2 regions of the Micromonospora arida genome follow, and region 2 is predicted to be linked to the other one. Evidence: riboswitches for the same ligand, from Rfam matches in the RefSeq annotation. Region 2 holds a riboswitch; the other holds the start of a gene.

Region 1 (6,842 bases), on a different contig from region 2:
ATCGTCACGACCTGAACGCGTCTGCTCGCTCTGGTGGCCTGCGTCGCGTCGCGTACCGGGTGCTGACCCTGGTCGCCGCCGCGGCCGTCGGTGCCGGTCTGCTGACCGCGCCGGCACATGCCGCGCCCACGGTCGACGAGATCGAGGCGCAGATCGACAAGAAGTGGGAGCAGTTGGAGCCCACCATCGAGCAGTACAACAAGGTCCGGGCGCAGCTGAAGGTCAACCGGAAGAAGTCGGCGGACCTCCAGAAGAAGATCGAGCCGCTGGCGCTGCAGAGCGAGCTGGCGCTCAACCGGGTCGGCGACCTCGCCTCCCGCTACTACATCTCCGGCCCGTCACACGACATCGGTGCGCTGCTGGTCAGCGCCAAGCCGGACACGCTCACCGAGCAGCTCACCATCCTCGACCGGCTCGCTTCGCAGGAGCGCAAGGAAGTCGAGGGTGTGCTGGCCGTGCGGGACAAGTACGACGGCGAGAAGCAGAAGCTGGACGCGCTGATCGTCACCCAGACCAAGCAGCAGAATGATCTGGCGGCCAAGAAGAAGCAGATCGACGCCGAGATCAAGAAGCTCGAGGCGTCGATGCCCAAGACCACTGTCAAGACGGCGGCCTGCCCGACCATCAACGGAGTGGTCAGTGAGGCGGCCCGCACCGCGATCAAGACCGCCTGCGGCAAGGTCGGCAAGCCGTACGTCTGGGGCGCCACCGGGCCGAACTCGTTCGACTGCTCAGGGCTGACCCAGTACGCCTACAAGGCGGCCGGGATCTACCTCACGCACCACACCGGTGACCAGTGGAACGAGGGCAAGGCCATCTCGCGAGGCGACGCCCGCCCCGGTGACCTGGTCTTCTTCTTCTCCGGCCTGAGTCATGTCGGCCTCTATCTGGGTAACAACCAGATGGTGCACGCGCCACGCGCCGGCAAACCGGTGCAGGTCTCCAGCATCACCACAATGCCCATCGCCGGGTTCCGCAGACCCGGCTGATCCGCCTCGCGCGACACGACGGTCCCCGGTCACCGACCGGGGGCCGTCGTGGTTCTCAGCGGGGTGCCCCCACCGGGGAGGGCAACAGCTGCACGTCGGCGAGGTCGACGTACATGATCCGGTGGCCGAACTGGATCTGCGCGTACCGGTTCTTGCCGCGAATCACCGTCCAGTCGCCGGGCGAGGAACCGTCGAACGTGCTGGCCCGGTAGTACTCGCCGGCCAGCACCGCGCCGACGGAGTACCGCTGCCCGGCGGCCAGCGTGTACTGGAGCGGCGAGATCGCCTGGTAGGGCACCCCGTCCGGGTACGCGGACTGCTCCGGGTACGCCCGTCCGTAGACCGGAATGGTGGCCTTTCCGGGCTTCGGCGTCGCCACGACGCCGACGGTCCAACTGGCGGTCGGCGCGGACGCCGGGTTGTGGAACCAGGCCCGCTGCCCGAGATACCAGATCGCCGTCCAGTCGCCCTGCCGTCCGGCCAGCGCGTACGTCTGCCCGGCGGACGCCCGGGCCCCGTGATCCGACACCGCCATCGTGTTCGGGCTGCCGTCCGGGCGGAGCGCGATGTCGTTGACCAGCGGCGCGTCCGCGGCCGGTGCGCTGCGCAGCACCACCGCCGAGGAGCCGCGCGGCGCGCAGGGCACGCCCACTGTGACGCAGCCGGTGAACGCCGGCTGGTTGGTGGTGTAGTCCGGGTCGATCCGGACCAGCCCGGTGGCCGGGGTGCCGGTGTCCAGTCGAGGTGCGTGCAGCAGGTCGAAGTAGTGCGTCCAGTCCCAGTACGGGCCCGGATCCCAGTGCATTCCCCGCACGGTCGAGGCGATGGTGCCGGGCACGTTGTCGTGGCCGATGATGTGCTGGCGGTCCAGCGGGATGCCCAGCCGCAGCGCCAGGTGCCGGACCAGCTTCGCCGAGGTCCGGTACATCGCCTCGGTGTACCAGGTGCCCTGCGCCGCGAAGCCCTCGTGTTCCAACCCGATCGACTTCGCGTTGACGTACCAGTTGCCGGCGTGCCAGCCGACGTCCTTGGTCTTCACGTGCTGGGCGATGTGCCCGTCGACCGAGCGCAGCGAGTAGTGCCAGCTCACGTAGGTCGGATCCTGGACGAGTTGCAGGGTCGTGGCCCAACTCGCCTCGGTGTCGTGGATGACGATGTACTCGATCTTCTGCCGCGCGGGCCGGTCGGAGAGGTCGTGGTTGCCGTAGTCCCCGTCGCCGAACGCCTCGTAGGGCGCCGGGATCCACTCGCAGGAGATGGTGCGTGGGCACTCCACCCCGTCCGGGCGGGCCAGGCGGCGCAGGCCCAACCGGTCCAACCAGGAACGCTCGGGCCGTACCACGCGGGCCGGCAGGGTGACACGCTGGCCGTCGTCGGTCACCCGGGCTTCGCCCGCGCCGATGGTGGTGAAGACCTCGTCGGCGAAGGCCGCCGCGGCGTCGGCGCTGTCCGCGCCCGAGTAGCGGGCCACCGCGCCGTACCAGGCCGCCGGGTCGGTGCCCGCGCCGACCGGCGCGCCCAGATCCCTCTGGTACGCGCTCAGCAGCGCGGCCCCACCCCGGATGTTGAGGCCCGCGTCGGTGCGCAGTGCCTCGGGGGTGGCGCCGGTCAGCGTGGCGGCGGCGTCCACGGTCTGCAACGCGGCGATGGACGGCGCGGGTGCCTCGACCGGCCGGGGCGTGGGCACCCGGGCGGAACGGGAGTCGTCGCCGCGTGGGTCCTCGGCGCCGGCGTCGTGGTGGCCGCGCCCGGGTAGGGCGGCCACGTGCCGCGCGTCGGTCAGGTGCATCGGGCCGTAGCCGCCACTGGTGCTCGGTGTGCCGGCGTTGGTGTCCCAACGGGACTCCAGGAAGGAGACGCCGAGCAGCACGACGGCCGGCACGCCGTACTCGGTGGCCGCTGCGGCGTACTGCTGCTGACGGTCGGTGGCGGGCGCGGCGGCGGCCGGGCCGCTGGAGAGCGGCACCGTGGTCGCGGCGGCGACCACGGTGGCGGCGAGCAGCGCGCGCCAGCCGGTCGACAGGGTTGGATGGTGCATCGAACCCCCTAGATTCTCGCGGAGTGAGGTCAGGTCACCATCGCGCCGTCCGGGAGCTCGCGTCAATACCTTTCCATCTATCGAAGCGTGCGGAAAGAATTCTTCACACACGGTCGGTGACCTCGCCCAATCCGTACGGAGTGTCACGGCCGCACGGGTTGCGGATCGGTAACAAGCGTCTCTACTCTGGTCATTCGTCGGCCCGACAGCAGCTCCGCCCAGCCCGGGCGGTAACGGACCGACACCGCCGAGTCGTTTCCGAGCGAACCGGGGACCCAGGTCCCTCGGGGTGAATCCGCAGCCACTGCGGTAGGGCGCCGACTTCCCGCCCGAACCCGTCAGCTAACCCGGTAGGCGGTCAGGAAGAAGGAGTACGGAACCCCGGTGGCACTCCATGCCCCGCGGCCGTCGTCCGAGCGGCCGGCATCAGCCGGCCCGGCCTCGATCGTGCCGCGCCCACGCTGGTCCCGCTTCACCACCGCACTCGCCGCGCTGGCCGGCATCGCCGTCGTCCTGACCGGCAGTGCCACGGCGGCGCACGCCGACCCGTCCGTCGCCGAGATCGAGCGCCAGATCGACGCCGACTGGAACAAGCTCGAACCGATCATCGAACGGCACAACGCCACCCGCACCGACCTCGCCGCAAAGCGGAAGCAGGCCGACGCGCTGGCCGCCCGGATCACTCCGCTGGAGCGCCAGGTCGACGCCGCGATGGACAAGGTCAGCGCCCTGGCCGTACGCGCCTACAAGGGTGAGAACGTCTCGACAGTCAACGCCGTGCTGGGCAGCCGGTCGCCCAGCGAGGTGGTCGGCCAGCTCGAAATGCTCGACCGCTTCGCGCACAACCAGCAGAAGGACGTACGCCAGGTGGCCGACCTGCGCGATCAGCTGGCCGCGCAGAAGGCGCCGCTGGACGAGATGGTGGCCCAGCTGACCCGCACCGAAGCTCAGCTGGCGGCGAAGAAGAAGCAGATCAACGAAGAGATCGACCGCCTGCAGAAGCTGCGCCTCAAGGTGTACGGCAGCGGCGGCGGCGGTCCGCTGCGCCCGGCACCCTGCCCGGGTAGCTACCCCGGCGGCGCCGCGGGCACCGCGGTCAAGTTCGCCTGCGCGCAGATCGGCAAGCCCTACGTCTGGGGTGCCGAGGGCCCGAACTCGTACGACTGCTCCGGTCTGATGCTGGCCGCCTGGGCGAAGGCCGGCGTGTCGCTGCCGCACAACGCCGCCGCGCAGAGCCGGGTCACCAAGAACGTCAGCAAGGGCGACCTGCGCCCCGGCGACCTGGTCTTCTACTACAGCGACATCCACCACGTCGGCATGTACGTCGGCGGCGGCTGGGTGGTGCACGCCTCGCAGGCCGGTCAACCGGTCAAGATGAAGAAGGTCGACGACGGCCCGATCCACAGCTACGGCCGTCCAGGCTGACCTTCCGATGACCGAGGGCCCGTCGCGATCCGTCGCGGCGGGCCCTCGTCGTCTCGGTCCTAACGGCTGAACCTCAGCGGGTGGGCCAGGTGCGCCAGTGCTGCCAGGCGCGGCTGGGTGTCGGCCCCCGCTGGCCCTGGTAGCGCGAGCCGTAGACCACCGAGCCGTACGGGTGCTCGGCCGGCGAGGAGAGCCGGAAGATGCAGAGCTGCCCGATCTTCATGCCCGGCCACAGGGTGATCGGCAGGTTCGCCACGTTCGAGAGTTCCAGTGTCACGTGACCGGAGAAGCCCGGGTCGATGAAGCCGGCGGTGGAGTGCGTGAGCAGCCCGAGCCGGCCCAGGGAGCTCTTGCCCTCCAGTCGGCCGGCGAGCTGGTCACCCAGCGAGATGACCTCCAGTGTCGAGGCGAGGACGAACTCCCCCGGGTGCAGCACGAACGGCTCGCCGTCGGGGACCTCGACCGCCGAGGTCAGGTCGTCCTGCTGCATGGCGGGATCGATGTGGGTGTAGAGGTGGTTGTTGAAAACCCGGAACAGCCGGTCGAGTCGGACGTCGATGCTGGACGGTTGGACCAGAGTGGGCTCGAACGGCTCCAGGCCCAGCGTGCCGGCCTTGATCTCGGAGACCAGGTCGCGGTCGGAGAGCAGCATCGGACCACCATAGCCGCGTTCCCGAAAGTGGCCGGATTCGGTGCCGGTGACCAGCGCGTCGAGGTCGCTACTCGTACATTTGTTCGATAGAATGCCCACATGGCTTCCTGGTCCGAATTCGCCGCCGACGAGCCCCGACTCGCCGACGGGATCCGCGTTCTCCTCCAGCAATACGGGCCGGGCTTCGGCTATCTGGCCACGGTCCGTGCCGACGGCGGGCCCCGCGTCCATCCGGTCTCTCCGGTCATCACCGCCGAGGGGCTGTTCTGCTTCATCATCGACTCGCCCAAGCGCCGCGACCTCGAACGTGACGGCCGTTACGCGCTGCACTCCTTCCCCGCGGAGGAGAGCGACGACGAGGCGTACGTGGCGGGGCACGCCCGTCCGGTGACCGATCCGGTCCTCGTGGCGCAGTTGGCGCACAGCGCCCGGGCCGAGCCGCAGGTCGACTGGCGGCTCTTCGAGTTCACCGTCGACGTGGCCATGCTCACCCGCCGCGAGCAGCACATCGCGGGCATTCCGGGCCTCGCGCCGGGTCGGCCGGCCGTTCGGGTCTGGCTCGACCCAAACGCCCCGTCGGCGGGGGCCATGCCCCTCGCCGTCCCGCAGGCGCGCCCGACCCGCCTCAGCCGTGACGTCCAGTGCACGGCCGCCTGACCACAACCGGAAGGTTCATCGGTGCCGGCTCCGTCGTAACGGGAGCCGGCACCGGCGTACGTACCGGCCCCGGTGCCGCGGTGATCAACTCGACTTCAGTGAAATCGCGGTGTCCCAACGCTCCGGATGCCCCGACTTCCAGAAAACCGAGTGGATCAACCTGGGGTCGACCCGGGTGGAGCGGTACGCGGACAGCTGCGGTCGGCGGGGGGACCTGGGTGCACGGCCTCGACGACTCGGGTACAGTGGTGCCGCTTGCGGGTGTAGTTCAATGGCAGAACATCAGCTTCCCAAGCTGACAGTGCGGGTTCGATTCCCGTCACCCGCTCCACTGCGAAGGCCCTGGCCAGGACGAGAGTCCCAGCCAGGGCCTTCGACGCTGTTGCGGCCAGCAGCGCTCGCGGCCGACAAGACCCTGAAGGCCCGCAACCCCGGCCGTTCCTGCGTTAACCTCGCTGACCTCCCAGAGCGTTCAAGTGGTGGGAGGTACACACACCATGCAACGACCTCGGGAACTGGCGCCACCGGAAGGCTTCGCCGAGTTCGTCGCGGCGCGCTCCGATGCGCTGCTGCGTTCGGCCTGGCTGCTTACCGGCGATGCCGGGCGAGCCGAGGACCTGTTGCAGACGGTTCTGGCGGACGTCTGGCGGCGCTGGGCCACGATCAGGAGTGCCGGGCATCCCGAGGCGTACCTGCGCCGAGCGCTGTTCACCACCTACGTCTCCTGGTGGCGGCGGCGCTGGCGCAGTGAGATTCCAAGCCAGCCGCCGGACGAGCCCGCACGTGGCGACGTGGCAGGTGAGTCCGTCGACCGGGACGCGGTACGCCGCGCGTTGGCCCGACTCAGCCGGCAGCAGCGGGCGATCGTGGTGCTCCGCTACGTCGAGGACCTGACGGTGCAGCGGACGGCGGAAGTGCTCGGCTGCTCGCACAACACGGTCAAGGTGCAGGCCTTCCGTGCCCTACGGATTCTGCGTACCGATCCGAATCTTGAGCTGTTTGCCGCCTGGAGGTCGCGAAGTGACGCGTGAAGATGAGGACATCAGGCTGCTGTTGACCAACGCCGTTCCCCCACTGACGC
Region 2 (24,413 bases):
CACCGCGACTCCGGCGACCCGGCGGCCGGCCAGCGGCTGCTCGTCCGGGCCCGGGAGACGCTGGCCGCCCGGCCGTCCGCCGCCGAGCTGACCGGTCTGCTGCGGGCCGCCGAGGCCGAACTGCGGGCCGCGCGGGGCGACCTGGACTCCGCCCGTGACCTGCTGGCCGACGCCGCCGACGAGGGGGCCGACCAGGTGCTCGCGGTGACGTTGGCGAAGGTGCAGCTGCTGGCCGGCGACGCCGCCACCGCCGCCCGGACCCTGCCGGACTGGCAGGCGCCGGCCGCCACTGCCTGGCCGCTACCGGTACGCCTGGACGCCGGCCTGCTCGACGCCGTGCTGGCCCAGCGCGCCGGGGACGGGCGTCGGGCGGGTCGGATCCTGGAGCAGACGCTGGACCTGGCCGGCCCGCAGGGCTGCCGTAGGGTCTTCACCCGCGCCGAACCACCCGTGCGGGACCTGCTGGCCGCGCACCTGGACGCGGGCACCGCGCACTTCACGCTGGTCAGTGACCTGGTGCGCGGCGCGGGACAGAGCGCCGCCGGGCCGGCCCCCGGGCCGAGAGGCGTGCTCGACGAGCCGCTCACCGAGCGGGAGCTGACCATTTTGCGCTACCTGCAGAGCATCCTGTCCAACGTGGAGATCGCCAGCGAGTTGTCCCTCTCGGTGAACACCGTGAAGACCCACGTCCGCAACATCTACCGCAAACTCGACGCGACCCGCCGGCGCGAAGCGGTCCGGCGGGCGCGCGAGTTGCGGCTGATCTGAGCGGGTCAGGCGTTGGCGGCGGCGTCCGCGGCCGTCAGCAGGTCGGGCAGGTCGTACCCGCCGTCGTGCCTGATGCCGTTGACGAACAGGGTCGGGGTGCCGTTCACCCCGCTGCGGATGCCCCCCACGAAGTCCCGGCGCACCCGGTCCGCGTGCGCACGGTTCTCCACCTCCGCGTTCAACTCGTCCGGCGGCAACCCGACCTGCTCGACGCCGAGCGAGAGGTGCACCGGGTCCAACTGGTCCTGATGCTCGTAGAGCCAGTCGTGCATCTCCCAGAACCGGCCGCGAACCCCGGCGGCCTCGGCCGTCTCGGCGGCCCGTTCGGCGTACGGGTGCACGTTGGCGATCGGGAAGTAGCGGTAGACCAGCCGTACGGTGTCGGCCCGCTGCCGCAGCAACTCGTGCAGATTCGGGTACGCGGCACCGCAGAACTGGCACTGGAAGTCGCCGTACTCGACGATGGTCACCGCCGCGTCGGCCGGCCCCCGGATGTGGTCGTCGGTGGTCACCGGGTCTCGAAGTCGGGCGGTGACCTGCAGTGGCGTACTCATCCGGCCATCACCTTCCGATCGGCGGCGAGTTGGTCCAGCGCGTCGAAGATGCCGTCGGCGCCGGGGTTGACGTCGGGCGGCGACAGGTAGCTCCAGGTCACCTTCCCCGCCGGGTCCAGCACCACCAGCGCGCGGGCCGCCTCACCGTTCGACATGTACGCGCCGTAGCTGCGGGCCACCTCGCCCTTGGGCTCGAAGTCGGCCAGCAGGGGAAACTCGATGCCCCGGCTCTCCGCGAACGCCCGGTGTGACCAGATGCTGTCCACCGACAGGCCGAGAACCACCGCCTGGTACTGGGCGAAGACGGGAGCCGCCGACTGGTAGAGCGACATCTGGTCACCGCAGACCGGGCTCCAGTCGGCGGGGTAGAAGGCGAGCACGACCGGCCGGCCACGGAACTGCTGAGGCCCCAGCAGATCCCCGTCCGGGGTGGCTGGCAGGGTGAAACCGGGCGCGGTGCGCCCCGGTTGGATCAGCCCGTTCGGATCACTCATGCCACCAGCCTGCTCCCGGGGTGGGTGAGGCCGGCTCACCCACCCCGGGTGGTTCCGCGCCCGTTCAGCGCCCGCTGAGCGGGCGCACGCGCCCGCTCAGCGCAGCACCGGGGCGACCGCGATGTGGTTCTGCACCTCCCGGATGCCCGGCGCGGACCAGGCCACCTGCTCGACCTCGGCCCGTTCGGGCATCGAGTGCACCAACCCGGCGAGTATCGCCGTGTCGCCGTGCACCCGGACGCTGATCCGTTCGGCCTCGGTCGCTCCGGCCCGGGCGAGGGCGTCGACGATCCGGTCGGCCAGGTCGCGGCCGTCCGGCGCGGTGGCCGGTCGGACGGTGATGCCGTTGCTCACCCCGCGTACGCCGGTCAGCCGGGCCACCGCGCGTTCGGCGGCTCGGCGTTGGTACTCCCACTCGACGTCGCCGTGCAGCGTCACCCAGCCGGCCGAGACGGTGACCTGGAGCTTCTCGATGGGTACGAACGCGTCCCACTCCAGCCCGTGGCTGGCCGCCGCGGCCAGGTCGCTGTCGGCGCGCTCGGTGCCGTTGGTGAGCTGCACGGCCACGTCGTTGGCGACCGCCCGGACCGAGGCGACCCGGTGGGCGGCCCGCTCGGCGGCCCACTTCTTGGCGTAGCTGTCCACGCGGCCGGTCAGGGTGACGACGCCCTCGGCGACGGTCACGCCGATCTCGTGCGGCTGCACCCGTGGTTCCCAGGTCAGCTCGTCGAGCACGGCGGATTGGATGTCCTGGTCGGTGCGATTGATCTCCGCGATGGCCATGTGCCCCTCCTCCGCTGTTCCGATGGCGGCCCGGGTGGTGGCTGCGGCCGGAGGTCCGCCGTGTCGCGATCCTGCCGCCGCCCCGGGTGAGCCGGCCTCGCCCGGACCGGGTGACGGCGTGGCCCGGAGCTGGGCGGCACGGGTGGGAAGTGGGGACGAACATCGATGGTGGGAGCGCTTCCAAAGCGAGCCGATTTCGGTTACGGTAATCGCGTTCCTCGATCGCGGGAGCCGTCGCGTCGGGTGGTGGAGCCAGGGCAGCTCTGCTCGTCCCCGTCGTCGTGCTCGTCCCCCGGGCCACGGCGTCACCCAGGCGATCGACCCCGTTCCCCCGGGGTTTCATCCCGAGAGGAACCGCAGATGCGGAGAAGTCTCGCCGGCGCGTTCGTGTCCGTGTTGGCCGCCGCCACAGCCGTCGTGGTGGTCCCGTTCACCGCCGCCGGATCGGCCGCCACTCCGGCCGCGGCGGAGGCGTACACCTGGCGGAACGTCCCGGTGGGCGGTGGCGGCTTCGTGCCCGGCATCGTCTTCAACCCCACCGAGAAGAACCTCATCTACGCGCGCACCGACATCGGTGGGGCGTACCGCTGGGAACAGACCAGCCAGTCCTGGACGCCGCTGCTCGACTGGGTCGGCGCCGACCGCTGGGGCTACAACGGCGTGGTCAGCATCGCCACCGACCCGGTGCAGACCAACCGGGTGTACGCCGCGGTCGGCATGTACACCAACGGCTGGGACCCGAACAACGGCGCGATCCTGCGCTCGGCCGACAAGGGCGCCACCTGGCAGGCCACCGAGCTGCCGTTCAAGAACGGCGGCAACATGCCGGGCCGGGGCATGGGGGAGCGGCTCGCCGTCGACCCCAACCGGAACAGCATCGTGTACTACGGCGCCGAGGGCGGCAACGGGCTGTGGCGTAGCACCGACCACGGCGTGACCTGGGCCCGCGTCGCCGCCTTCCCCAACGTCGGCAACTACCGGGCGGACCCCAGCGACCCGAACGGCTACAACGGGCAGAACCAGGGCCTGACCTGGGTCAGTTTCGACAAGAGCACCGGCACCGCCGGCTCCACCACGCAGACCATCTACGTGGGCGTGGCGGACAAGGAGAACCCGGTCTACCGCAGCACCGACGGCGGCGTCACCTGGGGGCGCATCCCCGGCCAGCCCACCGGCTACCTGGCCCACAAGGGGGTCGTCGACCCGGTCGGTGGTCACCTCTACATCGCCACCAGCGACACCGGCGGCCCGTACGACGGCGGCAAGGGCGACGTCTGGAAGTTCACCCGGTCGACCGGGGCCTGGACGCGGATCAGCCCGGTGCCCTCCACCAGCGCCGACGCCTACTTCGGCTACAGCGGGCTGACCATCGATCGGCTTCGCCCGAACACCCTGCTGGTGGCCACCCAGGTCTCCTGGTGGCCGGACGCCATCTTCTTCCGCAGCACCGACGGCGGGGCGAGCTGGACGCGGATCTGGGAGTTCAGCAACTACCCGGAGAGGTCCCGCCGCTACACCATGGACATCAGCTCGGTGCCCTGGTTGACCTTCGGTCTCAACCCGGCACCCCCGGAGGACGCGCCCAAGCTCGGCTGGATGAACGAGTCGGTGGAGATCGACCCGCACGACTCCAACCGCATGATGTACGGCACCGGCGCCACCATCTACGGCACCACCGACCTGACCAGGTGGGACACCGGCGGTCAGTTCACCCTCCGGCCCATGGTCCGAGGGCTGGAGGAGACCGCGGTCCTCGACCTGATCAGCCCGCCCAGCGGCGCACCCCTGATCAGCGCGCTCGGCGACGTCGGCGGCTTCCGGCACACCGACCTGGACGCGATCCCGTCGATGCTGTTCACCCAGCCGGTGTTCACGTCCACCACCAGCCTCGACTACGCCGAGAGCAAGCCCGCGGTGCTGGTGCGCGCCGGCAACTTCACCGACGCCGACCGACCCAATGACAGTCACGTCGCCTTCTCCACCGACGGCGGCGCCACCTGGTTCCAGGGCACCGAACCGTCCGGGGTCAACCTGGGCGGCACGGTGGCCGCCGCGGCCGACGGCAGCCGCTTCGTCTGGGCACCCGGTGACGCGGGCCAACGCGTCGTCCACTCGGTCGGTTTCGGCAACTCCTGGGCAGCGTCGACCGGCATCCCGGCGAACGCCACGGTCGAGTCCGACCGGGTCGACCCCACCCGGTTCTACGGCTTCAGCGGCGGGCGTTTCTACCTGAGCACCGACGGCGGGGCCAGCTTCACCCCGACCGCGGCGACCGGGCTGCCCACCACCGACGTGCGGTTCAAGGCACTGCCGGGCCGGGCCGGCGAATTGTGGCTGGCGGGGCCGGGTGGTCTGTGGCGCTCCACCGACGCCGGCGCCAGCTTCACCAGGCTGGACGGCGTCAGCGCCTCCGGCAACGTCGGTTTCGGCAAGGCGGCACCCGGGCGGACCAACCCCGCCGTGTTCCTCTACGGCACGGTGAACGGTCAACCGGGCGTGCACCGCTCCGACGACACCGGCGCGACCTGGGTACGCGTCAACGACGACCGCCACCAGTACGGCAATCCGACCGAGGCGCTGACCGGCGACCCGCGTGTCTACGGTCGGGTCTACCTCGGCACCAACGGTCGCGGCATCCTGGTCGCTGACCGTACCGGCGGCGAGCCCCCGCCGACGACGCCACCGCCCACCACGCCGCCGCCGACGACGCCGCCTCCGACCACTCCGCCGCCCACCACGCCGCCGCCGTCCGCCGGCTGCGCGGCGACGTACCGGGTGACCGGCTCCTGGTCCGGCGGTTTCCAGGCCGAGTTGGTGGTCCGTAACGCCGGAAGCGCCCCCATCGCCGGCTGGACGCTGGGCTGGACCTTCGCCGACGGCCAGCGGATCGACCAGTTCTGGGGCGGCACCCACACCCAGACCGGAGCCGCCGTGTCAGTCCGGGACACGGGCTGGAACGGAGCGCTCGCCGCCGGGGCCAGCACCACCGCCGGCTTCCTCGGCTCGTGGGCCGGTCGCAACACGTCCCCGGCCGCCATCACCTGCACGAGTCGCTGAGCGGGTGATCCGGGCCCGGACCCGGATCACCACCAGACACCGGTCCGCCGGGCCGCCTGAGGGGTCCGGCACCCGGCGGACCGGGTCCACCCAGCACCACGACGGCAGGCCCCGCTCGACCTTGGGGTCGATCGGGGCCCGTGGTGGCGCTGTCGTTCAGATGGCGGGGGAGTTGGGGCGGTCGACGTCGACGAACTCCACGTCGTCGACGGCACGGTCGTCCCGACTGCCGGCGGCCCGCGCGGCGGAGCCGACGGCCCAGCCGACCGCCGCGCCGACGAGCGCGGCGCCGATCAGGAGCGTCCAGGGCAGTGCCGGCTGGCGGCCAGCGAGCGCGTCGAAGGCCAGCGAGGCTCGGCGTCGCGCCTCCTCGGCGGCGGATCCCACCAGGTCACCCGCCCCGTCGGCGAGGTCGCTGCTGTTCTGGCGGGCCGAGCGGGCGGTGTCCCGCACACTGTCTCCGGCATAGCTGACGGCCGAGAGCATGTGCTCCCAGGCCTGATCCGCGATCCGCTCCGGCTTGCTGCGGCGGTCCAGCAGGTTGGTTCCGAACATCGTGGTTACCTCCTCGGGTGCCGAAGTCGCCGGCCACTTCGGACTTCGGCGTCTTTCCAGCGCGTCACGGTGTCGCCTACCCCGCAGTGCCCCGCGTCAGCCGGACGCAAACCCCGACCTCCGCGGAGCACCGACAGCTCGGCGCACCGGAACCCGGCGCGCCACCGAATCAGCGCACCGCTGACACGGCGACACCTCGGGCGAAGTCGTCGTCATCATCGTCGTCATCGTCGCCCCCGCCACCGAAACCGCAGGCCAGGACGAGGGCGAGCAGAACACCGACGCCGGCCAGCCCGGCAAGTCGCTTGATCATCGAGGATCCTCTCCGTCGCGGTGGTGTCCCGGCCGATGCTAGGGCGCGTCGGCAACCGGGGGCGCGGATCGTGCCGGCCGGCGGTGGGCGACACGCCGACGGCACACGGGGCAGGCGTACGTCGTGGGCCGGTTGTCGGGCGCGCCGGGTCCGGACCGCTACCCTGGTTCGGCGGCGCGTCGGTCACGACCGATCGTCGATGGTCAGATAACGAAAAGTCTTGAGTAATCAGATACTGAAAAGTGCGGATATGGGTGACTTTGTCGGCCCGGATCCGCGAATTGCTCATCCCGAGGGGTGGCGACCGAGGCCGTCGGAGGAATACTCTCGGTCGCGGCCCGCGTACTGATGAGGCGCCCGGGGGACGGGCGGGTGGAGGTGCTCGCGTGAGCCTGTCGATCGTGAAGTCGGTTCTGTCCGGTGGTGTCGTGGAGATCGCCCCACGGGGTGAGATCGACGTCGACACAGCGTACGAGGTGCGCGAAGCGATCGCAGAGGTGCTGGCCAAGGGCCGCCCCCTGCGCATCGAACTCAACATGAGGTTGGTCACCTTCATCGACTCGGTCGGCATCAGCGCCATGGTCGCCGGCTTCCAGACAGCCGAGGTCAGCGACGTCAAGCTGGTGGTCACCGAGCCGAGCCGGTTCGTGCACCGGCAGCTCTGGGTGACCGGCCTGCTCGGCCTCTTCGGCGCTCCGGAGCCCTACTTCGCCGGCGCCGCCACCCGCGAGGTGCTGCCCGGCGCCTGAGCGCGCCGGGCGTTCCCCGTCAGGGATGCTCGTCCAGGCCGGTCAGGTCGATGTCGGTCGCCTCGGTGACCGCTCGGATGGCCGTCACCGACGCGTACCCGGCGGCCAGCAACGCCACGTCCGTGCCCGGCTGTGCGGCCTGCCCCGGCTCCTCCAGCGAGGTACGGACGAACCCGTGGCCGGATTCGGCCACCGTCATCTGCACCTGACCGAAGCTGGCCAGGGTGCCGCGCCGCACCCCGCGCAGCTGCCCGTGCGGCAGGTCCGGGGCGTTCACGTTGAGCACGCTCTCCATGGGCGCGGAGGTCAAGCGGGGGAGCAGGTCCAGGGCGACCCGCGCGGCGGTGCCCCAGTGCCGCTCGGCGTCGCGTACCCGGGCGGCGGCGTCCACGGCGGCGCCACCGCTCGCGGCCGTCGCCTCGCCGGCGGAGAGCACGTCCAGGGAGACCGCCATCGCCCGGCAGCCGTTGGTGGCGGCGGTGAACGCGGCGCCCACGGTCCCGGAGTGCAGCACCGCCCGGCCGGCGTTGGCGCCCCGGTTGACGCCGGAGAGCACCACCGACGGCGGTGGGCCGAACGCCCCGTGCAGGGCGATCAGCGTGATGAAGCCCGGGGATCCGGCGACCCCGTACGCCGGCACACCCGCCAGGTCCGGCAGCGGGTGGTCGTTCACGATGACCCGCCCGTCGCGCTCCATGGCGCTCATCGCGGCGCTGGTGCCGCTCGCCTCCTCCATCGGCGCGGCCACCACGACGTCCAGGCCCCGCTGCCAGGCGGCCCAGGCCAGCGCCTGGATGCCGGGCGCGGCGATCCCGTCGTCATTGGTGATCAACACACGGAGGGTCATCGCTCGACCACCCGGCCGGCCAACTCGTCCGGGGTGGTCCGCTCCTGTTGCCGGCTGTCCGCCGGCACCAGCCGGACCCGGTCCACCAGCCCGGTGATCGAGTCCAGCCGCCCGGTGCCCAGGCCGTGCCGGGTCACGTTCAGTGCGCCGGCGGCGGCGCCGGTGCGGATGGCGGTCCGAATGTCCCCGCCCCTGGCCACGACGGCCGCCACTCCGGCCGTCATCGAATCGCCCGCGCCGCGCGGGTCGGCGGCCTCCAGCCGGGGCATCTCGACCTGGAACAGCTCCCCGTCGATGAGCGCCAACGCCGGCTGGTCGGCGCGGCTCACCACCACCGTCTCGGCGCCGCCCGCATGCAGCTCGTACATGGCCCGGGTCAGTTCCTCGGTGTCGTCGCTGCGGGCGCGGCCGTCGCGGATCAACTCCTCGTGACTCACCTTGAGGAAGAACACCCCGCTCTCCAGCACCGAACCGAGGTGATCGCCGGAGAGGTCGACCACCACCCGGCCGCCGTTCGCGCCGAGGTCGGCGGCGAAGCGTCGGTACAGGTCGGCCGGTACGAGCCACGGTTCGTTCGGCCCGCTGAGGATGCTCACCGAGGCCCGCAGGCCCTCGCCGAGGGCGAGGTTGTACAGCTCGTCGATCTCGTGCCGACTCAGCGGCTGCCCCGGCACGTCGGCGATCTCCTGCCGGGAGCCCTCGCGGCGATCGTGCACGTACCCGCCGCTGCCGGAGTCACGGACCACCACCTTGAGGTCCACGCCCTCACTGACCAGCAACGGCTCCAGCACCTGGCCGATCTCACCGCCGAGGGCGGCGCAGAGCACCACGTCGACACCGAGGGAGATCACCATCCGCGCCTGCCAGACGCCCTGCCCGCCAGGGTGCAGGTGTAGCTCGGGGTGGTCGTTGGGCTGGTCCACCGTCACCGTCAGCTGCGGAGTGGGCGCGAAGACCATCACGTGCCCACTCATCGGTCGTCGCCGTTCATGCTGGCCGCCCTCCGGCATCTACGGAAGATTTTGTACTAACCGACCTTAATGGCGCAGGTGGTGACAGGTCGTCGCATCGGCCCGGTCCGGCACGGCACTGAGGGCGCCGGGGGCGTTGCCAGCCAGACATCGGTACGGGACGATCGGGCCACCAACGGCGGCGGGAGACGGTGTGCTCAGCAGCGGTACCTTCAGCTACACCGTCCAGGCCCGGTGCTCACCCGCCGAGGCGGCAGCGTTGCTCAGCGACCTGACCCGGCAGGGCGAGCTGCATCCGCTGATCGTCCGGGTTCGCCGGGTGCCGCCCCGGCCCGGCGCCCAGGCCAGCTACACGATCAACGACCGGTTGGCGGCCGGTCCGCTGCGCTTCCGGACCACCTACCACGCGGACGTGCTGATCAGCGAGGCCGACGAGATCGTCATGGTTGCCCGCCAGTGGCCGTCCACCACCGTGCGGAACCACACCCGACTACGCCCCGAGCCGGACGGCCTGGTCCGCATCGACGTCGAGATCACCCTGACCGCGCCGAGGCCACTGTTCAGGTACGCGTTCCGCCAGGCCCAGGCGGCTCACCTCGCCCTCGCCACCCGGCTGGGCGCCGCCCTCGACCGCACCGGCAACCCCCCGCCCACCTGACCCGCCCGCCCCGCCGCCCCGCCCCGCCCGCATCGCCCGCTGCGTCGATCTTGCAGTTCCGGCTGTCGATATCGGCGGGATGCCCCATGTGTCGGGACAGTAAGTGCAAGATCGCGGGGCAGGGCAAGATCGCGGGGCAGGGCAAGATCGCGGGGCAGGGCAAGATCGCGCGTAGCGGCGGCCTTGACCTGCTCCCTGCGCGCAGCGGGGGCGGCGCCTACTTCGTGGTTGCGGCGCGATCACGGCTCGTGTGGGCGGGTCGGGCGGCGGGGCGCCGGCCCCACGGCTTGTAGGTGGACAGCACCGTCGCGATGATCATCAGGCTGGTCGACACCGCCGGCGCGATGACCAGGTCGGCGCGATCCCGGGCGGGCAGGGCGGCACCGACCGCTCCGGCGTGACGCAGGTTCGGGGTGAGCAGGAACAGCACCAGCCCGACCATCACCGTGGTGAGCACGAGCTTGACCAGCACCCAGCGGTGGCGCAGCAGGCCCCACGGGGTGAGCAGCGAGCTGGCGAGTCCGATCAGCCAGACCAGGACGCTCAGCGGCGCGAACAGCATCGTGCCGACCAGGGCCGTGACCGGATAGACCACCGCCGGGTCGGCACCTCGCTGCACGGCGATGCCGAGGGTGAGCAGCACCAGGTCGGCGCCGAGCCAGCCCAGCGAGGTGACGAGGTGCAGGGTGAGCAGCGCCTTGCGGGTGGTGGGTCGGATCCGAGGCATACCGCGATGCTGCCCGCGGACCGTGGCAGGGTCGTCCGACGAGCGACGACATCAGGGGTACGCCCGGCGACGTAGCCGGGCCCCGGACGTACGTGATGCCTGTGAGTCATCACGATGACTCACAGGCATCACGACGCGTGGGTCAGTAGACCGACAGGTGTACGTGGTTGGTGTGGTCGCTGGACGGGTCGCCGCCCGCCCCGCTGTACGACTTCCACCCGCTGCTGGGCAGCCAGATCTGCCGGTACCAGATCACGTAGAGCACGGCGAGCCGGTCGGCGTTGCGGATGAAGTACGCGGCCAGGTTGTTGCCGTAGGTCTTGTCGCCGCCGGTGGCATCCCCGCCGAAGCCGCCCTTCTGCGCCGCGAAGTCGCAGGCCCGGCCCTTCGGGTGTTCGCCGGAGCCGCTGGGGCGGTGGCACGAGACGTACCGGGTGAACCCTGCGGCCTTGGCCTGGTTGAGCGCGTGCAGGGTGCGGGGGGTGATGCAGCCGCTGGCCGGGGTGGGGTCGTTGACGCTGCACGACTCGGAGGGCCAGGAGCCGTCGGAGTTGCGCGGCGCGGCCGTCGCGTTGGCGCTGGAGGTGCCCCGGTTGGAGCCGGTGTCGGCGGTGGTCTGCGGTTTGGGTGTGGTGGCGACGGTGAGGGCCCGTTCGGCCTGCTCCTTGCGCTTGGCCATCACCGCGACCTGCTTGCGCTGTTCGGTGATCTCGCCGTCCAGGGCGACCCGGGTGCGATTGGCCTTGTCCTTGCTGTTCAGCAGGTCGCGCAGCACCCGGTCCTCGTTGGCGGCCACCGCGTCCAGCGCGGCCGCCCGGTCCATGAAACCTTCCGGGGTGTTGCTGTTGAGCAGTGCCGACATCGCGCCGAGCCGGCCGGTGCGGTAGGCCACTTCGGCGATCTCGCCGACCTTGCCGTTGCGCTGCTCGATCTCGACCTCGATGGTCTTCATCTGTGTGGCGAGCTGCTTCTGCCGTTGCACGGAGGTGTCCAGGGCGCGCTTCGCGTCCAGGTAGCCCTTGCTGGCCGCCTCGAGTTGGGCCCGCAGCGCCGGGGTGCCGCCCTCCTCGTCGGAGTCGGGTGCGGCGGCCCGCAGGCCGGTCGGGGGAGCGGCCGAGGCGGTGCCGGCCGGAAGCGCGACGCCGAGGGCGAACATCGCGACGATCAGGGCCGCCAGTCGGGCGGCGGGTGGTCGTGCTGGTGCCACTGCGCATGTCCTTCCGTCAGCCGCCGACCGGGTTAGCTGACGGGTTCGGGACGGAAGATCCCTACCGCTGACGCGGATGCACCCCAGGAACATGGTTCCCCGGTTCGCCTGGTTGGGCGATTAGGCGGCGACCGCCACCGGCGCCGGGAGGGCGCCGCCTGGTGGAGGCCGGGACCGAGCCTACCGGTGCCAATGGGGCCGCTGCAGCCAATGTGACGGACGGTGCGTGCGTCGCCACGGAAAATTACCGCGAAAGTTGAGAAATGCTCCAAAAATCCCCGGTCACCATTCGATCGAGCCACACGCTCCGGAGGCGGCACCGGGCTCGATCTGCAACGTCGCGTGCTCGATGCGGAAGTCGTCGTGCAGGGCCGTACGCGCCGCGGTGAGCACCGCGCCGACCTCCGCGCCCGGTGCCATGGTCAGGTGGGCGGAGGCCACCTCCATGCCCGAGGTGAGCGTCCAGACGTGCAGGTCGTGCACCTCGACGACACCGGGGACGGCGGCGAGCCGGTCGTGCACGGCGGTCACCTGGAGGTGCTCCGGGGCGGCCTGCACCAGGATGCGGATGGCGGCGCGGGCCAGCCGCCAGGTGCGCGGCAGGATGAACACGCCGATGGCGACCGCGACCAGAGGGTCGGCCCACCACCAGTCGGTGACGGTGATGAGCAGCGCAGCGCCGATGACGCCGACCGAGCCGAGCAGGTCACCGAGCACCTCCAGGTAGGCACCCTGGAGGTTGATGCTCTCCCGGGCTCCGGCGCGCAGCAGCGCGAAGGCGGCGATGTTCGCGAGCAGGCCGAGTACGGCCACCACGAGCATCGGGCCGGCGACGACCTCATGCGGGTCACCGAAGCGGCGGATCGCCTCGACTACCACGTAGATCGCGACGCCGGAGAGCAGGACGGCGTTGGCCAGCGCGGCGAGCACCTCGAGCCGGTAGAGCCCGAAGGTGCGCTGCGGGTCGCCGGTGGCCCGCCGGGTCGCCGTGATGGCGGCGAGCGCCATCCCGATGCCGAGCACGTCGGTGAACATGTGCCCGGCGTCGGAGAGCAGGGCTAGCGAGCCGGTGTGCAGGGCGGCCACGGCCTCGACCACCATCAGGGTGGCGAGCAACCCGAAAGCCGCCCAGAGTCGACCTCGGTGCTGGTGTGCGGCATTGGCGACGGACCCATGGTGGTGGTCATGACCTGCGCCCACGAGAACCACCTTCCGCCGCTGGCCGGGACCCGGTCAAATGTATGCTCACATCGCTATGTGTGCAAGTGTGCGGGCAGGGCGTCCGCCGGCGGCAGTCCGCACACGTCAGCCGGTCGGGTCGATGGTGGTGAGCCGCTGGGTGGCCCGGGAGAGCGCCACGTACAGGGTGCGCACCCCGGCGCCCGGATCCGCCCGGATCTCGCTCGGGGCGACCAGCACCACCCCGTCGTACTCCATTCCCTTGGCCTCCAGGCTGGTCACCACCTGCAACCTGGGCGCGCCGAGCGCGCCCAGCCAACCGGCGACCTCGTCCCGGCGGGGGACCGGCGTGATCACCCCGACCGTGCCCTCCACCTCGGCCAGCAGACCGGCGGCGGCCTCCACGGTCGCGGTCTCCAACCCCGTCGCGGGCACCACCAGCTCCACCGGCTCGACCCCGGTGGAGCGAACGGCGGTCGGCAGCGGCAGGTCCGGGTAGAGCCGACGGATCTCCGCCGCCGCCACCGCGAAGATCTCCGCCGAGTTGCGGTAGTTGGTGGTGAGCGTGAAGTCGTGTCGCTTGCGCCGGCCCAACGCCTGGTCGCGGGCTCGGGTCAGCTCCTCCGGATCGCCGGTCCACGCGGTCTGCGCGGGGTCGCCCACAACGGTCCAGGAGGCCAGTCGGCCGCGTCGACCGATCATCCGCCACTGCATCGGCGAGACGTCCTGTGCCTCGTCCACCACCACGTGCGCGTACTCCCGGTAGTCCTCCGGACGCTCCCGGGCCGCCGCGCGGGCGGCCCGTTGCCGTTCACCGAGGGTGCTCAGCTCACGGACGCCGCCGGCGAGCTGGAACGGATCGCGTCGCGCGCGGGCCGGCTGCGCGGGCTTACCGAGCAGCGCGTCCAACTCATCCAGCAGCGCCACGTCGGCGATGGTCAGCCCGGCCGAGTCCAGGTTCCGGTACGCGGCGTTGAGCAGCCGGATCTCCGCCGAGGAGAGGATCCCCCCGGCGTACCGGCGCAGCCGGTCCGGCTCCGCCAACCAGCCGAGCACGTGCCGGGGGTGCAGCCGAGGCCACCACGCCTTGAGGAACTCCCGGAACTCCGACCGCTCGGCGATCTCCGCCTCGAAGGCCGGTTGCTCCGGCAGTCGGCCGCTGCTCAGCTCACGGGCCTGCGCCCAGAGCGCGGCGAACACCCCGTCGAAACCGGCCCGACGCACCTCGTTGCGTCGTGCGCCGCGTTGCAGCGCGCGGTCCCGGATCCGGTCCAGCGCGGCCCGGTCCAACCGCAGCAGCGTGCCCCGGTAGAGCAGCCGCAGCTCACCCGGGCCGCCCGGCACCGCGTCGCGGGCCGCCCGCTCCAGCACCCGGCGCATCCGCAGCGAGCCCTTCACCGCCGCCACCTCGGGCGGGTCGGGGCGGGTGGCGGTCATTCCCGGGAAGAGGGTGCCCAGCGAGTGCAGGGTCGCGGTGTCCTCACCGAGCGACGGCAGCACGGAGCCGATGTACTCGACGAAGACCGACGACGGGCCGACCACGAGGATGCCGCCGCCGGCGTAGCGGCTGCGGTCGGAGTACAGCAGGAACGCGGCCCGGTGCAGGGCGACAGCGGTCTTGCCGGTGCCGGGGCCGCCCGCGACGATCGTCACCCCGGAGCCGGGCGAGCGGATCGCCTCGTCCTGCTCCCGCTGGATGGTCGCCACGATGTCACGCATGCCCCGGCCGGTGGCCTTGGACAGGGTGGCCAGCAACGCGCCGTCACCGACGACGGTCATCCCCTCCGGGGCGGCCGTCGGGTCCAGCAGGTCGTCCTCGATCCGGGTGACCCGCTCGGCGCGGGACTGGATGGTGCGCCGCCGCACCACGTCCAGCGGCTGCGCAGGGGTGGCCTGGTAGAAGGCGGCGGCGGCCGGCGCGCGCCAGTCGACGACAAGCGTGACGGCGTTCTCGTCGCGGATCCCCAGTCGCCCGACGTGCAGCACCTGACGGTCGCGCAGGTCCAGGCGGCCGAAGACCAGCCCCTCGTGCTCGGCGTCCAGGGTGTGCCGCCGCTGCGCCGCGTGGAAGACCATCGCGTCGCGCTCGACCAGGGCGCCGTGCGTGCCCACCCGGGCCATCCGGTAGCCGTCACGCTCGGCGCGGACGGCCGACCGCCGCAGCTCGGCCAGTCGGGCGTACACCCGGTCGAGGTGTCGTTGCTCGACGGCGATCTCCTGCTCCAGGCCGGACTGGTCGGTCAACGCACGCTCCTTCAGAGGTCGCCGGCAGGCGGCGGGAACCGCGCGGGCCAACCGAGAAGAGTACGGCCCCGGAGCCGACCCGCCGCGCCCGAGGTGCGCGAACGTGCTCAGGCAGGCGTCTCGGCGGGCGACGCGCCACGGTGAGCCGGCGGCGATTCGGCGAGCACCCGCCGCACCACGCCGGTGAGCGCGGCGTTGACCTCGTCCGGACGTTCCATCATCAGCATGTGCCCGGCACCCGGGCAGACGGTCAGCTCGGTCGCCGGCAGAGCCGCCGCGATCGACTCGGCGCACGGCGGCGGGGTCAGCCGGTCCCGGTCGCCGACCAGGGCGGCGGCCGGCAGGTGGGCCAACGCGGTGAGGGTGTCCAGTCGGTGCTGGGTGCCGATGGAGGCGCGGAACCCGCCGATCGAGCGCAGCGAGGCCCGAGCCACCGCCGACGTCACCAGGCGGATGTCGGCCGGATCGCAGCGGTCACCGAAGAGCATCCACCGGATGCTCGGTTGCAGCGCTTTCAGCAGTGCCCGGGGCGCGCGCCACGAGCCACACCGCGCCAGCACGCCGGCGCCGGTCGTCTCGGCCAGCCGGATCAACCGGGCGATCCGCGGCGAGAGCCCGTAGACGGTGTGCGTGTGCCCCTCGGCGGTGGTCGAGACAAAAACCAGGCCGGCGGTACGGGCGGCGAAGTGCGCGGGGTGGCGGTGGGCGTACTCCATGATCGTCATGCCGCCCATCGAGTGCCCGACCAGCACCACCGGGCCGGTCGGCGCGACCGCGTCGATCACCGCCGCCAGGTCGTCACCCAACTGGGCCAGGGTGGCCGTGGGCAGCGCCATGCAACTGGACCGGCCGTGCCCCCGCGCGTCGTAGGCGACCACCCGCACCGCACTGCCGAACGGCGGTGCCGTGAGCGCGTCGACCTGCCGGTGCCAGGCACGCCCGTCCAGCGTCCAGCCGTGCAGCAGGATGGCGGTGACCTCGGCGTCCGTCGGACCCGTCGCCTCAACGTTGAGCCGTACACCGTCCGGCAGACCGACCTCGAACCGCTCCGGCATCGCCGCCTCCCCAGGGCCGCCCAGTACCACCAGCACCGGGATACCCGGCGGTAACACCGGCTACCCGCCATGACACCACGCCAATCACGCCGTGGCGAACATTCCCGACCTCGCCCGTGCCCGACGGCGGCGGGCCAAGCTGAACGGCATGGGGTCGTCGGGAGCGCCCATGGGTGCGACGTCGGGGCCGGGGCGGCAGGCCGGCGGTACGCCCCGCGCCGCGCTGGCCGCCCTGCTCGCCGGCAATCGGCGGTTCGTCAGCGGCCAGCCGGTGCACGGACACGACGTCACGGCCGCCGCCGCGGCCTCCGGCGACCAGCAGCCGTACGCCGTGGTGCTGGGCTGCATCGACTCCCGGGTGCCGCTGGAGGCCATCTTCGACCAGACCTTCGGCGCGATCTGCGTGATCCGTACCGGGGGGCACGTGCTCGATCGCGCGGTCTGCGGCTCGATCGAGTACGTGGTCGGCCAGCTCGGCGTACCGCTGGTGATGGTCCTCGGCCACGAGCGGTGCGGTGCGGTGCAGGCCACGGTGGAGGCGCTGCGCACCGGGCAGCGTCCCGGCGGGTCGCTGGCGCACCTGGTGGACGAGATCGCTCCGGCGGTCACCGACGCGGGGCTGGACGATCCGGCGGTGCAGCCGCTGGCGATCCGCCGGCACGTCCGGCGTACGGTGCGCACCCTGCGCGAGGACGATCTCCTGGCCGGACCGGTGGCGGCCGGCCGGGTGGCCGTGGTCGGCGGCCTCTACGACCTGGCCAGCGGCGAGGTCGCCCTGCTCGATCCGGGCTGACCCGGCTGTTCTGAGCGCCGGCGTGCGGCTCTACGCCGCCTACCCCTCGATCCAGGCTGACCCGGCCCCGGACACGGCCCCGGGCACGCGAAAACCGCCCGCCGGGAACTCCCGGCGGGCGGTTTCGTTGGTGCGGTGGGGGAGGGGCTCAGCCCTCGAAGACGCCGGCCGCGACCAGGCGCTTCTCGGTGGCCTCCCAGCCGTCACCCGGGTGGGTGGCAGCCAGGTTGTTGATCTCCGCCCGGATCTTGGCGGCGTGGCCGGCGGCGGCCAGAACGCGGATCTCCTCGACGAAGGCGTCGGAGTCCGTGCGCAGGTGCGCGGTCTTGCCGTTGGTCAGGTTCCGCACGTAGGCGTGCTTGCCGCCGTTGAGCGGGATGAGGTACTTGAACTCGCCCAGCACGCTGAGGGCGCCACCCTGGCCAGCCTGGCCGGCCCGGACGGACGCGCGCGCGGTCTTAGAGGTGTTGCTCGCCACGGAGGTACTCCTTGCAAGACGTACGGGAGGACTGGACGTCCGGGGGCTGTGTGCGGGTCGTACGTGACTCGACCCGCGAAGGTGTAACGCGGCATAAGCCGCCGGTGGAACTGTACAGGACCACGACATCATGCTGGTCGCCGCGGTGTCCTGAGAGGCAACGGCGACCACCCGTCCGGCTATTCCACCCGGCGTTTTTTCCGATTCCCTGGCGCATCACGCGTCACAGGAGTCATCATGTGTTGCAGCAGCCACCTGGGTGGACGAGGTCGTAGGGGAAGACGCACCTCGCTCTCCGGGAGGTCACCGTGCCAACGCGTGGCGTCGTATACGTCCATTCGACCCCGCTCGCCGTGTGCTCACACGTCGAGTGGGCGATCGCGCGCGTCCTAGCCGCGCCGGTCAACCTGCAGTGGACGGCTCAGCCCGTCGACCCCGGCGCACGCCGGGCCGAGTGCGGGTGGACCGGTCGTCCGGGGACGGGCGCCGAGCTGGCTGCTGCCCTACGGCAGTGGCCCATGATCCGTTTCGAGGTCACCGAGGAGCCGAGTCCCGGTGCCGACGGTGAGCGCTTCATGTACGTGCCAGCCCGTGGCCTGTTCCGGGCAACGGTCGGCGTGGCCGGCGACATCCAGCTCGGCGAGGACCGCCTTCGGGCGCTGATGGCGGCCTCCCGGGCCCCCGAGGCGCTGGCGCACGCCCTCGACAAGGCGCTCGGCACGGCGTGGGACGCTGACCTGGAGCCCTACCGGTACGCCGGGGACGGCGCCCCGGTGACCTTGCTCACTCGGGTCGGCTGACCCGGCCTGCGGGCCGCTGGCCGTACGCCGTCGCGCCGGTGACGACCGGTAAGGTCAAGTTGCCCCGATAAGGGAGAAGCTGGTGGGATGGGCGGCGTGTCGAATCGCCCGTGGCGCGCCAGTGTCGCTGTCGCCGCCCTGACCGCCCTGCTCGTCTCCGGCTGCTCAGGTGACCCGGAGCGCCCCACGCCGACGCCCAGCCCGGTCGGTACGTCCGCGGGCCCGAGCGTCCCGGCCGCGCCGCCGGTCAGCGACCCCGCCAGCCGCGCCGCCGCGCTGGTGGCGACGCTGTCCGACGAGGACCTGGTCGGCCAGGTGCTGATGCCGTACGCCTACGGCGACTCGGCGACGAAGGTCTCCGCCGGCTCGGCGGCCGGTAACCAGGCCCTCGCCGGGGTGGACACCCCCGCCGACATGATCGCCAAGTACCGACTGGGTGGCCTGATCCTGGTCGGCTTCAGCGCCGACGACCCGACCAAGGGCAACCAGGAGACCACGAACGTCGACAACCCCAAGCAGGTGCACGAGCTCACCACCGGGCTGCGCACCGCCGCAGGTCGGCTCGCCGCCGATTCGGCGCCGCTGCTCATCGGCACCGACCAGGAGTACGGCGTCGTCACCCGCGTGACCGACGGGGTCACCGTGCTGCCCAGCGCCCTCGCGGCCGGCGCAGCCGGTGACCCGAAGCTCACCGAGGCCGCCTGGCGGGCCGCCGGCGCCGAGCTGGCCGCGATGGGCATCAACATCGACTTCGCCCCGGTGGCGGACGTGCTGGCCACCCGCAGCACCGTGATCGGCTCCCGGTCGTACGGCGCCGACCCGAAGCAGGCCGCCGCGCAGGTCGGCGGCGCGGTCCGTGGCCTCCAGGCGGTCGGGGTCGCGGCCACCCTGAAGCACTTCCCCGGGCACGGCCACAGCGCCGACGACTCGCACCAGGACCTGCCGGTGCTCACCCAGTCCGCCGCGGCGTTGCAGAGCGGCGCGTGGCCGCCGTTCACCGCCGGGATGGACGCGGGCGCGATGGCCGTGATGTCCGGTCACCTGGATGCGCGCGCGATCGACCCGGGGACCCCGGCGACGTTCTCGCACAAGCTGCTCACCGACGTGCTGCGCGGCCAACTCGGCTTCAAGGGCGTGGTGATCACCGACGGGATGAACATGCCGCCCGCGAAGCGCTGGGCTCCCGGCGAGGCGGCGGTCCGGGCGCTCAACGCCGGTAACGACCTCATCCTGATGACCCCGAACGTCGGTCAGGCGTACGACGGGCTGCTCGCCGCACTGCGCGGCGGATCGCTGCCCCGGACCCGACTGGTCGAGGCGGTCACCCGGGTGCTGACCATGAAGTTCCGGCTCGCGGAGCTGCCGGCGGCGCAGATGTCCACCCTCAACACCCCGGAGCACCGGGCGGCGGCCGACGCGCTGGCCGCCGCCGCCGTCACGGTGCTGAGGGGCGCCTGTGGCGGAGCGGTACGCGGGCCGGTCACCGTCACCACGTCCGGCGGTCGGGACGGCACCCGGGCCATCCTCACCGCCGCACTGACCGCCGCCGGGGTGCAGGTCAAGCCCAGCGGCGGCACGATCGTGCACCTGGTGGGCTACGGAGACGGCGGCAAGGACCTGAGCCCCGACGCGGCGGTCACGGTCGCCATGGACACCCCGTACGTGCTGGCCGACGCGAAGTCACCGACGCTGCTGGCGACGTACTCCTCCAGCCGGGCGTCGATGACCGCCCTGGCCGCCGTGCTCGCCGGCAAGGCCCGGCCGGGCGGCCGGTCCCCGGTGGCCGTTCCCGGACTGCCCGCGACGACCTGCGGTACCTGACCGTCCGGCACGGCCAGGTCAGCGCCCACCTCACTCGCCCTTGGCGAGCCCTCGCACCGCGAGTCGGTACGCCGGCAGCACGTCGGTCCGTTCGGTGATCAGCCCCTCGTTGACCGCGAAGACGAGCGTCTGCCCAGCCGACTGGACGGCCAGCGCCCAGTTTCGCGACTCATCCTCGTCCTCGACCAGCGGGTTGGTGGCGAGCCAGGTCATCTCGGTGGCGTCGAAGCCGCCGGCGCGGAGGTCGCGGAACTGTTGGCCGGCGACCGTCTCGCCGGCCCCGGCGGCGAAACTCTCCAGCGCGGCGCGCGGCGTGACCGTCGGCGAGTCCGCCGCCCAGATCCGCAGGAATCCGCCGCCGGCCGGCCGGCCGTCCACCTCACAGCGCACGGTGGTGCCGCCGCGCTTGGTGAGCGCCTCGCCGAGCAGCTCGGCCAGCTCACCCTTGGGCGGCTCGATGGCCTTGGCCGTCCACCCTTCGGCCAGCGGAAACGTCACAGGTACCGGGCAGGGGGAACTCGCGCCGCCGGTGGTGCCGCTGGGCGACGCGGGGGCCAGCTCGTCGTACCAGGGTTCGCCAGTGGCCTGTGGGGCCGGGGCGCCGGCCGCGGGCCCGGCGGGAGCGGCGTCGTCGTCGCCGCAGCCGGTCAGCAGGCCGAGGGTGAGCGCAGCCGCCGACACGGCGACGCGGGTACGAGTGTCCATGGTGGTGATCCCCGTCAGTCGATCTTCAGTCGGCCCATCTAAGCCGTGCGGTCTCCCGACGTCAATCGGGATCGCTGCATACCTGACCGAAATCGGGTCGCCCTGCCCCCGGTCGGTCTGACAACCTCGCCCCATGGGAGCGGCAGCAGGATTCCGGCACATGCAACGGGCGGACGGCACCGTGGTGATCACCCACCACGGCCGGGTCGCCGGCACACTGCGCGGCGCTCGGGCCGCAGAGTTCCTCGCCGAGGTCGACGACGACCCGCAGTTGGTGATGGCCCGCTGGACGGGCAACTACCGCCACGGCAACGAGCGCACCGCGAAACAGCACCCCCGCAACCGAGGCTGAACGACGAAAGGGCCCCTCCTCTCGACGAGGAGGGGCCCTTTCGCGGGATTTCAGGGACGGGCGAAGACGAGCGCCACGTTGTGGCCGCCGAAGCCGAACGCGTTGTTCAACGCGGCCGGGATCTCCATGTGGCGGGCCTTGTGCGCGGCGACATCCAGGGTGAGGCCTGGCTCCGGGTCGTCGAGGTTGATCGTCGGAGGAACGACACTGTCGCGGATCGCCAGGATGGTGGCGATCGACTCCAGCGCACCGGCCGCACCGAGCAGGTGACCGGTCATCGACTTCGTCGCGGACAGCACCGGGTGGTCGCCGAGCGCCTTGTGCAGCCCGCCGATCTCCAGCATGTCCCCGACCGGGGTCGAGGTGGCGTGCGCGTTGACGTGCACGATGTCCCGCTTGGCCACGTCCGCGTCCGCGATCGCCTTGGCGATGGCCCGGATGGCGCCCTCGCCCTCGGCGTGCGGCTGCACGATGTCGTACGCGTCGGAGGTGATGCCGGCGCCGGCGAGGCGCGCGTACACCCGGGCGCCCCGGGCCGCGGCGTGCTCGGCCCGCTCCAGCACCACGATGCCGGCGCCCTCGCCGAGGACGAAGCCGTCCCGGCCCCGGTCCCACGGGCGGGAGGCCCGCTCCGGGTCGTCGTTGCGGGTCGACATGGCCCGCATCGAGCTGAAGCCGGCGATCGGCAGCGGGTGGATGACCGCCTCGGTGCCGCCGGCCACCACCACGTCGGCCCGGCCGGAGCGGATGATGTCCAGGCCGAGGGCGATCGCCTCGGCGCCGGTGGCGCAGGCGCTGGCCACCGAGTGCACGCCGGCCTTGGCGCCCAGCTCCAGCCCGACCCAGGCGGCCGGGCCGTTCGGCATCAGCATCGGGATGGTGTGCGGGGACACCCGCCGTGGCCCGGACGCCTCCAGGATGTCGTCCTGGGCGAGCAGGGTGGTGGCACCGCCGATGCCGGAGCCGACGCTGACGGCCAACCGCTCACCGTCGAGGTCGGAGCCTGCGAGGCCGGCGTCCGCCCAGGCCTGCTGCGCCGCGATGATCGCGATCGCCTCGGAACGGTCCAGGCGGCGCAGGCGGACCCGGTCCAGCACCTCGGACGGCTCCACGGCCAACTGGGCGGCGATGCGGACCGGCAGTTGCTCGGCCCACTCCTGGGTGAGGGCACTCACCCCGGAGCGGCCGGCGAGCATTGCGTCCCAGGTCGACGCGACGTCCCCGCCAAGCGGGGTCGTCGCGCCGAGCCCGGTGACGACGACGTCAGGACGACTCATGATCAGGACTGCGCCGCGATGTAGCTGACAGCGTCGCCGACGGTCTTGAGGTTCTGCACCTCGTTGTCCGGGATCTTGACGCCGAACTTCTCCTCGGCCGCGACCACGACCTCAACCATCGAGAGCGAGTCGACGTCGAGGTCGTCGGTGAAGGACTTCCCCTCGGCCACGTCGTCCGGGTTCACCCCGGCAACCTCTTCGAGGATCTCGGCGAGGCCGGTGGTGATCTCGTCACGGGTCATTGCGGTTGGTTCCTTTCATCGGGGTTCTCCGGCGGCCGGCGTCGCCGACCGCCGCTCCTGGACGCGTACGCGCCGAGGGGGTCATCAGGGGCAGCGGACGACCTGACCGGCGTAGGTCAGGCCACCGCCGAAGCCGAACAGCAGCACCGGTGCGCCCGAGGGCACCTCCCGGCGCTCGACCAGCTTGGACAGGGCCAGCGGCACGCTCGCCGCGGAGGTGTTGCCGGCCTCGACGATGTCCTTCGCGATGATCGCGTCGGGGATGTTGAGCCGCTTGGCGATGCCGTCGATGATCCGGGCGTTGGCCTGGTGCGGAACGAACGCGGCCAGCTCCGACGGGTCGACCCCGGCCCGCTCGCAGGCCTGGAGCGCGAGTGGCGCGATCGCGGTGGTGGCCCAGCGGAACACCGCCTGACCCTCCTGCTGGATGTACGGGCGCCAACCCTCGATGCGGACCGCGTCGCTCTTGTCCGGCACCGAACCCCAGACGACCGGGCCGATGCCGGTTGGCTCGTCGTCGGCGGTGGCGGAGACCACTGCGGCCCCGGCCCCGTCCGCGAAGATGATGCAGGTGGAGCGGTCGGTCCAGTCGGTGAAGTCGGACAGCTTCTCCGCGCCGATGACGATCGCGTTGCGCGACGCCCCGGCCCGGATGGCGTGGTCGACGGTGCCCAGCGCGTACGCGAAGCCCGAGCAGGCGGTGTTGAGGTCGAACGCGCCCGGCGCGGTGATGCCCAGCTTGGCGGCGACCCGGCAGGCCACGTTGGGGCTACGGTCGATGGAGGAGCAGGTGGCGACCACGACCAGGTCGATGTCGGCGGCGGTCAGGCCCGAGTTGGCCAGCGCCTTGCCGGCGGCCGCGGCGGCCATGTCGGCGACCGTCTCACTGTCGGCGATCCGCCGGCTGACGATGCCGACGCGGTCGCGGATCCACTCGTCGTTGGTGTCGACGAGCTGGGCGATGTCGTCGTTGGTCACCACCCGGGAGGGCTGGTAGTGCCCCATCGAGACGATGCGACTGCCAGTCATGAACGACCTCCGATACGGGCGATCAGGTCCCGTGCGGCCGGCAGGTCGTCCGGGGTGTTGAGGGTGACGATCTCCGGGGCGCCGTCGCCCTTGAGTTCCCGCTTGACCAGGCCGGCGAGGGTGCCGGCCGGGGGTAGCTCGATCACGCCGGTGACCCCGAGGTCGGCCAGCGTGCGCATGCACAGGTCCCAGCGCACCGGCGCGGTGACCTGACGAACGAGGCGCTGCACCATGGCCGCGCCGTTGTCGACGGCGGTGCCGTCGAGGTTCGAGAGCAGGGTCCGGGCCGGGTCGGCGGGGGTGATCCCGGCGGCCTCCGCGGCGAGCGCGGTCTCGGCCGGAGCCATGTACGGCGTGTGGAACGCACCGGCCACCTGGAGTCGGATGATCCGGGTCCGGGCGGGCGGCGCGGCGGCCAGCTTGTCGAGCCCGTCCAGCGCGCCCGCAGCGACGATCTGCCCGGCGCCGTTGCGGTTGGCCGGGTAGAGCCCGTTCGCCTCGATCGCGGCGATCACCTCGTCGGGGTCGCCGCCGAGCACCGCGGCCATTCCGGTCGGCTCCAGCGCGCACGCGGCGGCCATCTCACGGCCACGGACGCCGGCCAGGGTGATCGCTGCGTCCGCCGACAGCACACCGGCCAGGGCGGCGGCACCCAACTCGCCGACGCTGTGGCCGGCGGTGAGTGCGACGCCGTCCAGCGGCAGGTGCTCGGCCGCGAGCAACGCCGCGGCGACCAGCAACGGCTGGGTGCGGGC

Evidence for each region. A riboswitch is a leader RNA that binds a small molecule or an ion and turns the genes downstream of it on or off. The one in region 2 is predicted to bind cyclic di-AMP.
Region 1: another riboswitch for cyclic di-AMP. It lies ahead of ACFYP0_RS32325 (C40 family peptidase); the one in region 2 lies ahead of ACFYP0_RS13140 (coiled-coil domain-containing protein).

The regions. Positions count from the first base shown of each region.
Region 1 covers NZ_JBIALC010000019.1:69,330-76,171, forward strand. The annotation lists gene ACFYP0_RS32315 (C40 family peptidase) at 1-989, shown strand, start outside; gene ACFYP0_RS32320 (N-acetylmuramoyl-L-alanine amidase) at 1,045-3,027, opposite strand; cyclic di-AMP (ydaO/yuaA leader) riboswitch at 3,263-3,398, shown strand; gene ACFYP0_RS32325 (C40 family peptidase) at 3,412-4,452, shown strand; gene dcd (dCTP deaminase) at 4,526-5,104, opposite strand; gene ACFYP0_RS32335 (pyridoxamine 5'-phosphate oxidase family protein) at 5,204-5,761, shown strand; tRNA gene ACFYP0_RS32340 (tRNA-Gly) at 6,019-6,092, shown strand; gene ACFYP0_RS32345 (SigE family RNA polymerase sigma factor) at 6,259-6,792, shown strand; gene ACFYP0_RS32350 (hypothetical protein) at 6,782-6,842, shown strand, end outside.
Region 2 covers NZ_JBIALC010000003.1:410,250-434,662, reverse strand. The annotation lists gene ACFYP0_RS13200 (helix-turn-helix transcriptional regulator) at 1-768, shown strand, start outside; gene ACFYP0_RS13195 (DsbA family protein) at 774-1,322, opposite strand; gene ACFYP0_RS13190 (redoxin domain-containing protein) at 1,319-1,816, opposite strand; gene ACFYP0_RS13185 (BON domain-containing protein) at 1,913-2,599, opposite strand; gene ACFYP0_RS13180 (cellulose binding domain-containing protein) at 2,960-5,656, shown strand; gene ACFYP0_RS13175 (hypothetical protein) at 5,813-6,211, opposite strand; gene ACFYP0_RS13170 (hypothetical protein) at 6,381-6,524, opposite strand; gene ACFYP0_RS13165 (STAS domain-containing protein) at 6,911-7,273, shown strand; gene surE (5'/3'-nucleotidase SurE) at 7,293-8,120, opposite strand; gene ACFYP0_RS13155 (1-phosphofructokinase family hexose kinase) at 8,117-9,094, opposite strand; gene ACFYP0_RS13150 (SRPBCC family protein) at 9,285-9,749, shown strand; gene ACFYP0_RS13145 (hypothetical protein) at 9,967-10,476, opposite strand; gene ACFYP0_RS13140 (coiled-coil domain-containing protein) at 10,619-11,683, opposite strand; cyclic di-AMP (ydaO/yuaA leader) riboswitch at 11,689-11,820, opposite strand; gene ACFYP0_RS13135 (cation diffusion facilitator family transporter) at 11,966-12,883, opposite strand; gene ACFYP0_RS13130 (HelD family protein) at 12,989-15,106, opposite strand; gene ACFYP0_RS13125 (alpha/beta fold hydrolase) at 15,214-16,161, opposite strand; gene ACFYP0_RS13120 (carbonic anhydrase) at 16,331-16,954, shown strand; gene ACFYP0_RS13115 (hypothetical protein) at 17,103-17,432, opposite strand; gene ACFYP0_RS13110 (DUF3145 domain-containing protein) at 17,741-18,232, shown strand; gene ACFYP0_RS13105 (glycoside hydrolase family 3 protein) at 18,320-20,053, shown strand; gene ACFYP0_RS13100 (lipoprotein) at 20,084-20,758, opposite strand; gene ACFYP0_RS13095 (hypothetical protein) at 20,892-21,110, shown strand; gene fabF (beta-ketoacyl-ACP synthase II) at 21,161-22,387, opposite strand; gene ACFYP0_RS13085 (acyl carrier protein) at 22,390-22,629, opposite strand; gene ACFYP0_RS13080 (beta-ketoacyl-ACP synthase III) at 22,714-23,658, opposite strand; partial or broken gene ACFYP0_RS13075 (ACP S-malonyltransferase) at 23,664-24,413, opposite strand, start outside.